DNA from 3 places in the Massilia phyllosphaerae genome. Region 3 is predicted to be linked to each of the others. Evidence: predicted binding sites of a transcription regulator. Region 3 holds the regulator's gene; each other region holds the start of a gene.
The links. The regulator sigma-54, encoded in region 3, starts transcription at its own class of promoters, with help from an activator protein. The targets are predictions, from matches to a motif close to TGGCANGNAANCTGCTTT.
Positions count from the first base shown of each region.

Region 1: the regulator sigma-54 is predicted to act here: its motif matches at 1,114-1,131, upstream of U1H99_RS05340 (outer envelope protein).
Region 2: the regulator sigma-54 is predicted to act here: its motif matches at 1,539-1,556, upstream of U1H99_RS13765 (PEP-CTERM sorting domain-containing protein).

Region 1 covers NZ_JAXSQX010000001.1:1,202,907-1,206,235, reverse strand. Annotated here, with positions in the region: gene U1H99_RS05345 (GntR family transcriptional regulator) at 125-922, shown strand; gene U1H99_RS05340 (outer envelope protein) at 1,247-2,104, shown strand; gene U1H99_RS05335 (BMP family ABC transporter substrate-binding protein) at 2,162-3,241, shown strand.
Region 2 covers NZ_JAXSQX010000003.1:263,692-267,020, forward strand. Annotated here, with positions in the region: gene U1H99_RS13760 (ArnT family glycosyltransferase) at 1-633, opposite strand, end outside; gene U1H99_RS13765 (PEP-CTERM sorting domain-containing protein) at 849-1,496, opposite strand; gene U1H99_RS13770 (right-handed parallel beta-helix repeat-containing protein) at 2,098-3,329, shown strand, end outside.
Region 3 covers NZ_JAXSQX010000008.1:237,662-240,990, reverse strand. Annotated here, with positions in the region: gene lptA (lipopolysaccharide transport periplasmic protein LptA) at 1-78, shown strand, start outside; gene lptB (LPS export ABC transporter ATP-binding protein) at 78-854, shown strand; gene U1H99_RS26190 (RNA polymerase factor sigma-54) at 857-2,356, shown strand; gene hpf (ribosome hibernation-promoting factor, HPF/YfiA family) at 2,426-2,788, shown strand; gene U1H99_RS26180 (enoyl-CoA hydratase/isomerase family protein) at 2,894-3,329, shown strand, end outside.

The sequences.
Region 1 (3,329 bases), on a different contig from region 3:
ACGGGCATCCACGCGCCAATATTGCGCACAGACACTCTTTTCCCCTTTGTCAAAGCTGAGCACGATTCCTGCTACATCCACCGGACACGCGGCGGAACCCCTGCCGCGACACCCGGAGATCGACATGACACGACACACCGCTGCGCCACGCCCACAAGGCGGACGCCAGCCGGCCGCGCCCGCATCCAAGTCTGCAGCCACATCGGCATCCACATCGGCGGCCGCTTCAGCAGCCACACCGGCCAAGCGCGGCATCACCGCCATCGACCTGCGCATCTACCGCGCCGTGGTCAGCGCCGTGATGAGCCACCGCCTGCCGCCCGGTACCCGCCTGGGCGAAGCCGATTTCTGCGAGCTGTACCAGGTCAGCCGCACCACGGTGCGCAAGGCCCTGCAGCGCCTCGCGCACGACCACATCATCGAATTGCGGCCCAACCGCGGCGCCGTGGTGGCCTCGCCCTCTCCTAGGGAAGCGCGCGACGTGTTCGCCGCGCGCCGCGCGCTGGAACGCGAGATCGTGCCGCTGGTGGTCAGCAACGCCACCCCGGCCTCGCTGCGCGCGATCCGCGCCGCGCTGGAAGCGGAAGAGCAGGCGCGCCACAGCGGCGACCGCGCCGGCTGGATCCGCCTGGGCGGCGAATTCCACCTGTTGCTGGCGGAACTGTCGGGCAACGCGGTGCTGCAGCGCTTCATGGGGGAACTGGTGTCGCGCTGCTCGCTGATCATCGCCTTGTATGAAACACCGGGCGCGCCGATGTGCGGCAACGACGAGCATGGCGACCTGCTGGCGCTGATCGAACAAGGCAAGGCCGAGCAGGCGGTGGCGCTGATCGAACACCACCTGCTCGAGATCGAAGCGCGCTTGCAGCTGGCTGCGCCGGAACGCAAGGTCAACCTGGCCGAAGCCCTGGCCGGTTGCTGAGACGCGCTATGTCCCTGGACAGATTGGATACAACCCGCCGTTCGATTGGATGCACTTGCACCACGACAGCGCGCATGGCGACGAATGCAGGGCATGCGGCGGGCGTTGGTGGTGCGCCGCATCAAGGCAAGAGGCGATGCGGCGCAAGCCGCCAGAGTGCAGGCACGCTGCGCGGTACGGGCTCCGCGGTCTGGCCCGCTATTTGCTAACCAGACAAGCTGAAGATTGCATGCAACCCGCACCCGGATTGCATGCGATCGAATGCCGCCGTGTTTCGTGTCTCGCCATACCTATATCTATTACACCAATCTGAAAGGGACCTGCATGAAGCCTCACCCGTTTGCCCGCACCGCCCTGGCCGCCCTGCTCGCCACCGGCGCCGTCGCCGCCCACGCCGCCGACTGGAGCGACACCTCGCTCAGCTACCGCTACGGCACCAAGTTCGCCGAGCCCTACAACAGCGACGACATCAGCAAGCACGTCGTCAACTTCAGCCACGTCAGCGGCTACAAATACGGCAAGAATTTCTTCAGCGTCGACTTCCTGCTGTCGGACGAGAACGACCCGTCGGCGGTGGGCGCGGACAGCGGCGCGCACGAGGCGTATGCGGTGTACCGCAACACCGTCGACCTGGGCAAGGTGACCGGCGCCAACCTGGCCTTCGGTCCGGTGCGCGGCGTCGGCGCGACCTTCGGCTTCGACGTCAACAGCAAGACCGACGCCGGCTACAACTCCAAGAAGCGCATGCTGGTGCTCGGTCCGACCCTGATGTTCGACGTGCCGGGCTTCCTCGACGTCGGCCTGTACGCCCTGCACGAGAGCAATGCGCCCTTCAACGGCTTCACCCAGACCTCGACCTCGCGCTACACCTACGACACCCACGCCATGCTGAGCGCGGCCTGGGGCATCCCCTTCGACTTCGGCATCCCGCTCTCCTTCGAAGGCTATGCCAACTACATCGGCACCAAGGGCCGGAACGAATTCGGCGGCCCGACCGCGGTCGAGATCAACGTCGACATGCAGCTGATGGTCGACCTGAGCCCTGCGGTCGGCGCGGCCAAGAACACCTTCAAGCTGGGCATCGAATACCAGTACTGGAAGAACAAGTTCGGCAACCCGTCGAAGACCGTGCCCGGCGCCACCGCCAGGACGCCCATGGTGCGCGCCGAATACCACTTCTGAGCCGCTTCCGAGCATCCGCATCCCGATTACGTACCTTCAACCTGAAAGAGGAACACCATGAATCGTCGCACGCTGTTCGCCCTGGCCGCCGTCGCCGCCTTGTCCGTCACCGCCGGCCTGCCCGCGCACGCGGCCGACCCGCTGAAGGTCGCCTTCGTCTACGTCGGCCCGGTCGGCGACGCCGGCTGGACCTATGCCCACGAGCAGGGCCGCCTGGCGCTGGAAAAGTCGATGGCCGGGAAGGTCAAGACGACCTACGTCGAGAACGTGCCGGAAGGCGCGGACGCCGAACGCGTGATCCGCAAGCTGGCCGCCGACGGCAACAAGCTGATCTTCACCACCTCGTTCGGCTTCATGAACCCGACCGAGAAGGTCGCCAAGGCCTTCCCCAGCGTGATCTTCGAGCACGCCACCGGCTTCAAGACGTCCAAGAACATGGGTGTGTACGAATCGCGCCAGTACGAAGGCACCTACCTGCAGGGCGTGATCGCCGCCAAGATGAGCAAGAGCGGCACGATCGGCTTCGTCGGCTCGTTCGCGGTGCCGGAAGTGCTGCGCAACATCAACGCCTATACGCTGGGCGCGCAGAGCGTGAACCCGAAGATCAAGACCAAGGTCGTGTGGATCAACAGCTGGTACGACCCGGCCAAGGAGCGCCAGGCCGCCGAGACCCTGATCGCCCAGGGCGCCGACGTGCTGACCCAGAACACCGACTCGCCGGCCACGCTGCAGGTGGCCCAGGAAAAGGGCAAGTTCGCCTTCGGATGGGATTCCGACATGGCGCGCTTCGCGCCCAAGGCCCACCTGACCGCCAGCACCAACTACTGGGGCGATTTCTATACCAAGACCGCGCAGGCCGTCATGGCCGGCACCTGGAAGACCGGCGAGGTGCGCGGCGGTTTGAACGAGGGCATGGTCAGGATGTCGCCGCTGAACGCCGCGATTCCGGCCGACGTCGCCAAGCTGTTCGAGCAGAAGAAGGCCGACATCGTCGCCGGCAAGCTCAAGCCCTTCCAGGGGCCGATCAAGGACCAGTCGGGCGCGGTGCGGGTCGCGGCCGGGGCGCAGATGGCGGACAAGGATGTGCACGGGATGAATTTCTACGTGCAGGGGGTGGAGGGGTCGATTCCGAAGTAAGTATGCTCACCGCCGCATAGCGCCTTGCACCCGCTGCCCTTGCACGTCGTCCCTGCGCAGGCAGGGACCCAAGTTTTCGGCATTCCAG
Region 2 (3,329 bases), on a different contig from region 3:
GATATGAAATACCGGAATGAACACGACCAGCCAGCCATTGCCCTTCATGAGCACGGCCAGCGCAGCCAGCAGCGCAAAGCCGATCGCCTTGCCCCAGCCTGGGGCCGCCGCATAGGCGATCCACAAGGCGGTGGCGGCCACCAGGCAGGCGGCCAGCGGCTGGTCGACCATGAACATCGCATGGCCCTCGAGCACCAGCGGCGTCAGGGCATACACCAGCACGCCGACGATGGCGGCGCGGCGATCGGCCAGCAGGGCCAGCGCGGCGGCGATGCCGACCGCCGGCAGCGCGGCCAGCAACACATTCAGCGCGAAGACCACCGGCATCGTCGGCGGCAGCACCATGAACAGCAGTCCCAGGAAACCGTAATAGGCGGGCGGCCAATGGCCTATCGAAATCTTCGGATAGTGGACATAGAAATCGGCCGCGGCCGCCATCGGATTGGCGCCCAGGTGAGTACTCAGGTACTGCGCGATGAAATAGCCGTTGAGGAAGTGGGAAGGTTCATCTGCGCCGGAAAAACCCGATTGATAAGCCTTGGCGAGGACCATGGCAAACGTCCCGACGGCGACGGCGGCCAGATAAGCCAGGAACAGGAAGGAAGCCGATGGCCTCTTGGTAAGAGCTTGCATTCAGGAGGTCGAGATGGACAATTAATAATGCTTCAAATCAAATTTTATACGGATTTGTAATTTTTATACATTCGTACCGAATTCTGTTGTATTTGGGGCTGCGGCACGATGTTGAACATGAGGAGATGGTGTGGCGGACAGCAATGCGGCCGTCATCCGACGGCCGCAGGCACAAGCAAGGCTGGCAGCCGGGGCGTACGTCTCCGGCCGCTGGATCACATCCGGGATTGACGGCGGCGGCGCACAGAGCAAGCCGCCAGCAGGCCGGCGCCGCACAGCAGCATGCTGCCCGGTTCCGGCACATCGCTGTGGGCCTCACGTCGCACATAGAAATCGAAGGTGATGTTGGAGAGGCCCTGCCCACCGATTTCGCTGATAAACAAGCTGGTCGCGGGCGTCGGCAGGCTGCCGTCCCAAGGCTGGGTCTGGATGGTCGGGTCGATGTCGGTCAGGTTGTCCGAAACGAACAGCACCTTGCCGAGCAGGTCGCGCAGGGTCACGCGCACGTCGTACAAGGTGACTGCAGAAACCAGATCGATCACGTCGCCAAAGGTGCCGACGCCGAGATAGGCACCTTCATTAAAGACGGGAAACAGGTCGCCGTCTGCACTTAGGTTGAGGCTGATCCGATTGTCCCCACTGCTCAGCATGGTATCGGATTCGCTCGTCGTTACCACCAGGCCAGCGCGCGTAAATGTCGCCGGCGTATTGTCGAAGACGCTGACCGGGAGCGAGGCATTGCCGCTGGTTTCGCCTTCAAGATAGACGCTGTACGTAGAACCGGTAAGAACGATTGCAGATGCAGTACCTGCTACCGCAAAGGATGCAGCAAGTAACATCAATGAAATGAATATTTTTTTCACATACTTCTCCCAGATGAAAAATTATAAATAATGTCAAGAACATAAGCAATTTTCATTCCAGCAAAGAAATCTGTTCTTTATCAATAACTTATTTTTCTCTTTAGCGCATTCCAAATTTTCCTTGTAAAGAATCTCGACGTCTCTATCGGTATAAAATCAACAAAAACTTTAGGTATATTTTTATAAAAATAGAATATTTATATTAGTTTTTACGGTCATTAGTAATATGTATTCTCTATTCATCAACACCAGCCGATACCTACAAACAACAACGAATAAAGTTTCGCTGAAAAATTTAAATTACCTTATATAGAAGGAATTTCAAGGCAGTTATCATTGCGCACCTTGCTGGTGCGCTATAAAAACCATTCTTGCTTTCTCTAATAGTTTCTGTAGGAAAAAATTTTAGTTTGCTTGATATTCACGGAACAATTTGCTTGACGTTGCCTGTATATCAACTCAATTGCAAGAATTTTATAGTTATTCATTACCTAATTTCTGGTTACAAATACTTACAAACCGCATTTCTCAAATCTCGTAAGCTCTATTCTTTCCAGCAGGAATAACTGCTCAAAAGAATTTTCATTTACGAGGAAACGACATGCAACAGCGCAATACCGGCTCCATCGCCGCCCGCCTGGCCCCTGCCCTGGTGGTCTCGCTGCTGGCGGCAACCGGCGCATCCGCCGCGACCCTGTCGGTCGGTCCCGGCAAACAGTATTCCGCCCCTTGCGCGGCCTTCAATGCCGCTCGCGATGGCGACACCATCGAAATCAGCGGCAACAATATTTACAAGGGCGATGTCTGTGGCATTTCCCGCAATAACCTGATCATCCGCGGCGTCAATGGCCGTCCGATGATCGATGCCAACGGCGCCAATGCCATGGGCAAGGCGATCTGGGTGGTCGGCGGCAACAACATCACCATCGACAACGTGGAAATGTACGGTGCCCGCGTGCCGGACCAGAACGGCGCCGCACTGCGCCTGGAAGGCACCGGTTTTACGCTGCGCCAGAGCTTCCTGCACGATAACGAAAACGGCATCCTGAGCGGCGCCAATACCGCCAGCGATATCCTGATCGAGTACAGCGAATTCGGCCACAACGGTTTCGGCGACGGCTATAGCCACAACCTGTATATCGGCAACGTCCGCAGCCTCACCTTCCGCTACAGCTATTCGCACGACGCCAACGTCGGCCACAACCTGAAGTCGCGCGCCCAGGTCAACGCGATCTACAACAACCGCTTCTCCAGCACCGCGCCGGGCCAGACCAGCAGCACCGCAGCGGGCAGCCCGAGCTACGAAGTCGACCTGCCCAACGCCGGCACCTCGTACGTCATCGGCAACGTGATCGAGCAGCCGGCCGCCAACAGCAACCCGAACATCCTGGCCTATGGCGAGGAAGGCGCGAGCAACCCGGGCAAGGACCTGTACGTGGTCAACAATACCTTCCTGAACGATGCCGGTTCGGGCACCTTCGTGATGATCGGTTCCGGTGTCGGCACCCCTGCCCTGATTCAGAACAACGTATTTGCGGGTGCCGGCAGCGTGACCAGCCAGGGTAACGCGACCCTCAGGACCAACTACAGCGCCGCCACGCCAGCCTTCGTCAACCGCGCCACCTACGACCTGCATCCAGCCGCCGGTTCGCCGATGATCAATGCCGCCTCGGCCCCCGGTACCGCACCGACCGGCTTCGTGCTGGCCCCGATCGCGCAATACCAGCACGTGGCCTCGGGCGAGGCCCGCGCCAACGTCAACGACATCGGCGCCTACGCATCCAACGGCGCTGCCGCGACGCCGCCGGTAACGACGGGCTGGACCCAGTGCGC
Region 3 (3,329 bases):
GCGGCCGCACCGGCCACCACCCCGGCGCCGGCCGCGGGCAATGCGGCAGAGTCGTCTTCGTCTTCAGGAAAGCAATAATGGAATTACGCGCAGAAGCCACCGCCATCCAGGCCGGCAGCAGCACCCTTACCGCCAAGGGCCTCCAGAAAAGCTACGGCAAGCGCCTGGTGGTCCGCGACGTCTCGCTGCAGGTCGCCTGCGGCGAAGTGGTCGGCCTGCTGGGGCCGAACGGCGCCGGCAAGACCACCTCGTTCTACATGATCGTCGGCCTGGTGCCCTCGGACGCCGGCAGCATCGACATCAACGGCAACGACGTCACCGGCCTGCCGATCCACCGCCGCGCCTTGCTCGGCCTGTCCTACCTGCCGCAGGAAGCCTCGGTGTTCCGCAAGCTGACGGTCGAGGAAAACATCCGCGCCGTGCTGGAACTGCAGCGCGAGAACGGCAAGGCCTTGTCCAAGGCGCGCATCACCGAGCGCCTGAACGAACTGCTGGCCGAACTGCAGATCGAGAAGCTGCGCGAGAACCCGGCGCTGTCGCTGTCGGGCGGCGAGCGGCGCCGCGTCGAGATCGCGCGCGCGCTGGCGACCAACCCGCGCTTCGTGCTGCTCGACGAACCGTTCGCCGGCGTCGATCCGATCGCGGTGATCGAGATCCAGCGCATCGTGCGCTTCCTGAAGGAGCGCGGCATCGGCGTCCTGATCACGGACCACAACGTGCGCGAGACGCTCGGTATCTGCGACCGCGCTTACATCATCAACCAGGGCGCGGTGCTCGCATCCGGACGCCCCGACGATATCATCGCCAATGAATCGGTCCGCCGCGTCTACCTGGGTGAACATTTCCGGATGTAGTCATGAAACAGACGCTGCAACTCAAGACATCACAGCACCTTGCACTGACCCCGCAGCTGCAGCAGTCGATCCGGCTGCTGCAGCTGTCCACCCTCGAACTGCACCAGGAGATCGAGCAGGTCCTGAGCGATAACCCGCTGCTCGAGCGGCTCGACGATCCGCTCGACCGTTCGGTACGCCTGCTGGCCGACGGCGCCATCAACCACAATGCCGCCACGCCGGGCGAGGCTCCGGCGCCAGGCCAGACCGCGAATGGGGAAGAGGGCAACGGCAGCGGCAGCGGCAGCGGCAGCGAAGGCGACGCGCCGGAAGGCGGCGCAGAAGACGGGGGCGGCGGCGACGGCGATGGCGGCGACTGGGGCGAGCCCGGCCGCGGCAGCGGCGGCGACGACGAAGATGGCCGCCCGCAGCTGGAAGCCAGCCCGGTCACCCTGCGCGAACACTTGATGGAACAGGTGCGCATGACCTGCAGCGCGGCGCGCGACTGTGCGCTGGTCGAGCTGGTGGTCGACGCGCTCGACGACAACGGCTACCTCGAAGAAGCGCTGGACGACATCTACGCGCGCCTGCCGGAAGAGCTGGAAATCGAATTCGACGAGCTGCGCACCGCGCTGGCGATGGTGCAGAGCATGGACCCGCCGGGCGTGGGGGCGCGCAGCGCGGCCGAGTGCCTGGCGCTGCAGATCCGCCGCATGCCGGGCGTGCCGCTGGTCACGCGGCGCATGGCGCTGACCATCGTCGAAAAGTATCTCACCTGGTTCGCGCAGCGCGAATTCAACAAGCTGAAAAAAGCGCTCGACTGCGACGACGAAGACTTGCGCGAAGCCCAGGCCGTCATCCGCCAGTGCAATCCGCACCCGGGCGCGGCCTTCGCTTCCGACGTGTCGGACTATGTGGTGCCGGACGTGATCGTGCGCCGCGCCAAGGACGGCTGGAGCGTGCAGCTGAACCCCGAAGTGATGCCGCGCCTGCGCGTCAACACCCTGTACGCGCAGGCGCTCAAGCAGGGCAAATCGGAGACCCAGCTGGGCGCGCAACTGCAGGAAGCGAAGTGGCTCATCAAGAACATGCGCCAGCGTTTCGACACCATCCTGCGCGTGGCCCAGGCCATCGTCGACCGCCAGCGCAACTTCTTCTCGCACGGCGCGGTTGCCATGCGGCCCCTTGTTTTACGCGAGATAGCTGATACACTAGGTCTACACGAGAGCACAATCTCTCGCGTAACAACGCAGAAATACATGCTGACACCGCACGGCATGTTCGAGCTGAAGTACTTTTTTGGGAGCCACGTGGCGACCGAAGCAGGGGGCGAAGCCTCCTCGACGGCGATTCGTGCGCTCATCGTGCAACTCACAGGAGCCGAAGACCCCAAGAATCCATTATCCGATAGCAAGATCGCGGAAATGCTGGGGGAACAGGGAATGGTCATTGCGCGCCGTACGGTCGCAAAGTATCGCGAAGCGTTAAAAATCCCGCCCGTCAGCCTCCGCAAATCTCTGTAACAGCAGCTGTCCGCTGCGCGCACTTTTTATCAGCGTTCGGACAGCCGCGCATTTTCAGGAGGAGTGTGTATGAATCTCACCATCAGTGGTCATCATCTCGATGTCACCCCGGCCATCCGTGAATACGTGCAGAACAAGCTGGAACGCATTACCCGCCATTTCGATCAAGTGATCGACTCCCACGTCATCCTCTGCATCGACAATCTTACCCAGAAAGACAAACGCCAGAAGGCCGAGATCAACCTGCGTGTTGCCGGCAAGATCCTCCATATCACGAGCGCCGCGCATGACCTGTATGCCGCGATCGACATGTTGATGGACCGCCTCGACCGCCAGGTCGTCAAATACAAACAGATGCTGCAAAATCACAGTCACACCGCGCTCAAGCGCCTGACTGAAGAAGGAGGAGACGAGGCTCCGGCCACGGCATAGACTGCCGGCTGAAGCACCGTAGACTAAGGGCGCATGGGGCGCCCTTTTTGCTTCTTGGCGCGCTCTGCACGTTACAATGTTATTTTAAAATCCATAAAAAATAACATGAGTGACACCGTGGAGACCCGGATCGCCAATGGCACCGGCATCATTACCCTGAACCGGCCGAAAGCCCTGAATTCGCTGTCGCTCGACATGGTGCGGGCATTGACCGACGCGCTGCTGGCCTGGCGCGACGAACCTGCCGTGGCGGCGGTGCTCATCCGCAGCAGCAGCGAAAAAGCCCTGTGCGCCGGCGGCGACATCCGCTTCTTTCACCAGGTCGGGCAGCTTCCGCCGCAGGGCGGCAGCGCGCTGCTCGAGGATTTCTTCACCGAAGAATACGCGCTGAATCACCTGATTCATTTCTATCCGAAACCGTATATTGCGCTGATGGACGGCGTGGTGATGGGCGGCGGCATGGGCATTTCCCAGGGCGGCCCGGAGTGCGCGCTGCGCATCGTGACCGAGCGCACGAAAATGGCGATGCCCGAAGTAAACA